2 regions of the Planococcus beijingensis genome follow, and region 2 is predicted to be linked to the other one. Evidence: predicted binding sites of a transcription regulator. Region 2 holds the regulator's gene; the other holds the start of a gene.
The links. Region 2 encodes LexA, which represses DNA repair genes until DNA is damaged. Its sites were predicted from a motif close to CGAACATATGTTCG; they were not measured.
Positions count from the first base shown of each region.

Region 1: a site for LexA is predicted at 1,157-1,170, ahead of uvrB (excinuclease ABC subunit UvrB). Genes of this name have one in related genera too.

Region 1 covers NZ_JADHDZ010000006.1:81,724-84,201, forward strand. Annotated here, with positions in the region: gene IRE19_RS14650 (competence protein ComK) at 38-592, opposite strand; gene IRE19_RS14655 (IDEAL domain-containing protein) at 770-1,012, shown strand; gene uvrB (excinuclease ABC subunit UvrB) at 1,241-2,478, shown strand, end outside.
Region 2 covers NZ_JADHDZ010000001.1:958,225-960,702, forward strand. Annotated here, with positions in the region: gene IRE19_RS04490 (hypothetical protein) at 1-26, shown strand, start outside; gene IRE19_RS04495 (class I SAM-dependent DNA methyltransferase) at 124-858, shown strand; gene lexA (transcriptional repressor LexA) at 922-1,542, opposite strand; gene yneA (cell division suppressor protein YneA) at 1,708-2,025, shown strand; gene IRE19_RS04510 (YneB family resolvase-like protein) at 2,022-2,478, shown strand, end outside.

The sequences.
Region 1 (2,478 bases), on a different contig from region 2:
ACATTCACTGATAAATTCCAGAATCTTGAAAAGGCAGTCAATCCCGCGGCTGTTCTTTACGTGGAGCAAACGTCCGTTTTGTCACATAAGCCATCGGATGGTTATGGACTCGTTGAGCTTTTTTGAAATATCGGCGGAGGGATCCGGCAAATGAATGCTGGTTTCGCAAAGCGATAGGCGAGACATCCAAATATACGGTTTCACAATTGCTTAAGTAGATAATGCTGCCTTTGCCGCTGCTGTCACTTTCAATAAGGTCAATGGCGTCATAATTGAACCAGACGCATTCCTTATTCTTTGGAGAGTGTGTCGGGAAGAAAATAAGCGGATTGCCATAATACTCACCAATGATGATGGGGGGCTTATGTTTTACACCGACCGCTTTTTGGGCATAAAGAGTGGCGCTTTCAAGAGAGGCACGGTAGAACCGGCAGGAAGTGGTCACTGTTTTATAAACCGTTTCTTCAACCACAAATTCATTACGGTCTTCGATTACGCGCAGACAGGTGCGATGTCCATCCGTATAGGGTAAAAGGGCATACGTATTTGCGCAGATTGTATAAGAAAGCGGCCTGTAATTCTTTTTGCTCATGAAGAATAACCCCCTAAATTTACTTTACATACCTTATTATAAAGAAAAATGGAAATTGCACAATGCTCATTAGAGTGAAAATAAAATATTTTCTATTTGATTGGAATTTTCAAATAAATCTTGATTTTTTCTATTTGCTTCATGTATACTAATGAAAAGCATTCGGGGTGAAGAAGAATGGAAAACTATTATTCTTATGCTGATTTCATGAAAGCGATGGCTCAAACAAAAAAAATTACGGAAGCGGAAAAGCTGCTGAACGATATCTATTTAGATCTGTTCTTAAAGCATGTACACCGTTCCCAACAAGAAGCACAGCTTATGGCCCTTATCGATGAAGCCCTGGATAACAAAAATCAACAAGCGTTCACTATATATACTGCTCAATTACAGACATTGCAGCATGAAGAAACAGAATAATTGGCTCTTTAAAAAGCCAAGAAAAAGGGAAGCCGGCATTTTACCGGCCTCCCTTTTTTGTCTTTAAAAAATAAGAAGTGTCTAAAAGGAAGAGTACAGATACTTTGTACAGATAGGCCAATATTTTTGCGGATTCCACCATAAAAAACATACGTTCGCTTTTTGTTAGTGGTTTTTTAGGGCATATGTTAAAGTAGAAGTAACGAAATAACGGAAGGACGTCTTATCATGAAACAGGAATTTAATCTTCAAGCTCCTTATGAACCGGCTGGCGATCAGCCTCAGGCGATTGCTGAATTGACGCAAGGCATCATCAACGGCAAACGTTGCCAGACTTTGCTGGGAGCGACAGGAACAGGTAAGACCTACACAATGTCGAACGTTATCCAGCAGGTGAAAAAGCCGACGCTGGTCATGGCCCACAATAAAACATTGGCAGGTCAGCTCTACAGCGAGTTCAAGGAATTTTTCCCTGATAACGCAGTAGAGTATTTTGTCAGTTATTACGATTATTATCAACCGGAAGCTTATGTTCCTCAGTCGGATACGTTCATTGAAAAAGATGCCAGCATCAATGACGAAATCGACAAGCTTCGCCATTCTGCGACCAGTTCCTTATTTGAGCGGGACGATGTCATCGTTATTGCATCGGTCTCTTGCATCTACGGCCTTGGTTCGCCGAAGGAATACCGTGAGTTGGTTGTTTCTTTGCGTAAAGGGATGGAAATCGAACGCAACCAGTTGTTGCGGAAGTTAGTGGATGTTCAATACGAACGCAACGATATTAATTTTATTCGCGGAACTTTCCGTGTACGTGGAGATGTCGTTGAGATTTTCCCGGCATCACGCGACGAAAGATGTTTGCGTGTCGAGTTTTTCGGTGATGAAATTGACCGCATTCGTGAAGTCGACGCATTGACTGGTGAAATTATCGGTGAACGCGATCATGTAGCCATTTTCCCGGCATCCCACTTCGTAACACGTGAAGATAAAATGGTCAAAGCGATTGCAAACATAGAAGAAGAGTTGGAAGCACGCTTGAAGGAAATGCGCGCCGAAGACAAATTGTTGGAAGCGCAGCGCCTTGAACAGCGGACGCGCTATGATCTGGAAATGATGCGCGAGATGGGCTTCTGCTCCGGCATTGAAAACTATTCCCGGCATTTGACGCTTCGTCCACCAGGCGCACAGCCTTACACATTGATTGATTATTTCCCGGAGGACTTTCTATTGGTTGTGGATGAGAGCCACGTAACGCTGCCACAAGTACGCGGGATGTTTAATGGTGACCAAGCACGGAAAAAAGTCTTGGTTGATTACGGCTTCCGTCTGCCTTCAGCGATGGACAACCGCCCGTTGACGTTTGATGAATTCGAAAAGCATATCAGCCAAGCGGTTTTTGTGTCGGCGACACCAGGACCCTACGAAATGGAACATACACCCGAAATGGTGGAGCAGATTATCCG
Region 2 (2,478 bases):
AATATATTATCGTCAGCGAACTGTAGAAGATTTTTTCTCGGCAAGCTGCACTTAAGGTGTTGCTTGCGCAACTCCTTTTTTTAAAAGATTTTTTGCATGACAATTCGATTGGGAGGCAAATGAATGGAATTCAGAGGATCGAGTGCTTACGAGGAAAAAGATTTTTTGAAGAACTTTCTGCAAAGAAGAAATCGGGCGGAGAGCCCTAATAACAGCATTGAAAAACCAATAATCTATGGGTTGCTTGGCAACTTTCAAAACCAGGAAATACTCGATTTAGGATGTGGAGATGCCTTATTCGGAAAAGAACTGTTGGAAGCAGGAGCGCATTATTATCATGGTGTAGAAGGGTCTGAAGAAATGATCGGCTTAGCGGCTGCAAATTTGGAGGGTGTCAATGCCGATCTGACATTGGCAATTATGGAGTCATTTGTCTTTCCTGAAAATACCTATGACATTGTCTCCTCTCGATTAGCCATCCATTATTTACTGGAAGTGGACGAACTATTCCGAAATGTATATGAATCCTTAAAAGCTGAGGGGAAATTTGTGTTTAGTGTGCAGCATCCACTGACGACCTCATCTTTTTCAAGTAAAATGTCAGGAGAAAAAAGAAGCAACTGGCTGGTGGACGATTACTTTAAAGAAGGGGAACGGCACGAACCGTGGATCGATAAAATTGTCGTCAAGCATCACCGGACCATTGAAAGCTATTTTACTTCTTTGACAAACGCGGGATTTAGCGTAACGAATGTTCGGGAAGGGAAGCCCGAACGTCAATATTTCAGTTCTGATGAAGAGTATAGTAGGAGAATGAGAATTCCTGTAATTTTAGCTTTCAGCTGTCATAAACGCTAAATCGAAATTGTTTACATAATATAAATATCCATTAAAAAAAACCGGGGATTTCCCCGGTTTTTTTTAATGGATTTGGCGGTAAACGCCTACAACTTTACCAAGAATTGATACTTGGTCTACAATGATCGGATCCATTGATGAATTTTCAGGCTGAAGACGGAAATAATTTTCTTCTCGGAAGAAGCGTTTGACTGTTGCTTCATCCTCAGTCGTCATTGCGACAACAATGTCCCCATTATCCGCGGTCTGCTGCTGCTTAACCACTACATAATCTCCGTTCAAAATTCCGGCTTCGATCATACTTTCACCCATGATCTCCAGCATGAAGATGTGATCATCTTCAGTGCCATAACTTTGCGGAAGCGGGAAATACTCTTCCACGTTCTCAATTGCTGTAATAGGAACACCGGCAGTTACTTTACCGATCAAAGGAACATGCAGTACCGGACTTTTATCGATTAACGCTTCATCAGTGCTTATTACTTCAATGGCTCTCGGCTTAGTGGGATCCCGTCTGATCAAGCCTTTGCTTTCAAGACGCGCTAAATGTCCATGTACAGTCGAACTGGATGCAAGACCGACTGCCTCACCGATTTCGCGTACGGATGGCGGATAGCCTTTCAGCCGAACTTCCTCTTTTATAAATGACAGAATGTCTTCCTGGCGTTTGGATACTTTTTTCAACAGTTTCACCTCATTTGAGTAATTCTACTTGATTTCTACCAATAGTATACCAACTCGGGCATTGAAATGCAAACATAGGTTCGAATTTTATTCTTGACAAAAACACCTGTTCGCATTAATATGAGAACATACATTCCGAACACAAATTATTAGGAGGCGGTTCAAATGACATTCATTCGACAAAATTCTTATCTTATCGCATTTTTCTCATTAATTGTGGTATTTACTTTTTACGCCATACTGTCCCATAATACAAACAGTACATCAATGAGCCAAGTTGAAATAGAAGAAGGCGATACGCTTTGGACTTTAGCTGAATCTTTCAGTGGCGCGACTCCCCATCATGAATGGATAGAGGAGATTATGAAAGAAAACAACCTTTCTACTCCAAAAATCATTGCAGGACAATCCCTTAAGATTCCAAGCGACCAATTGAAATTTGCTCCTGATGAGACCATTAAATTTGCAGGTGATGCTGAATGAAGAAAAATGCATTAATTTATTGCCGTGTCAGCACGACCAAAGATACGCAGGAATCCTCCCTTGAGAGACAGGAAGAAGAACTGATGAAATTCGCGTTTGAACAATCTTATAAAGTGGATGGTGTATACACCGATCAGCACAGTGGATACGAAATGGATCGTGACGGTCTGCTTGAAATGCTTAATTGCATTAAGGGAGACAAAATCGATGCCGTTTTTATTCAGGATGAAACGCGTTTGGGCAGAGGGCACGCACGTATTGCTCTTTTGCATGTCATGAAGAAATATGGCGTGGAAGTTTATACCTTATCGGATATGGGGCCAATAGCCCTTAATGATATGGATGACATGGTGCTTGAAATTCTGGCAATCGTTGAAGAATATCAGCGCAAAATACATAATGCCAAAATCAAGCGGGGCATGAAACGCGCTGTGGAAAATGGCTATAAACCGG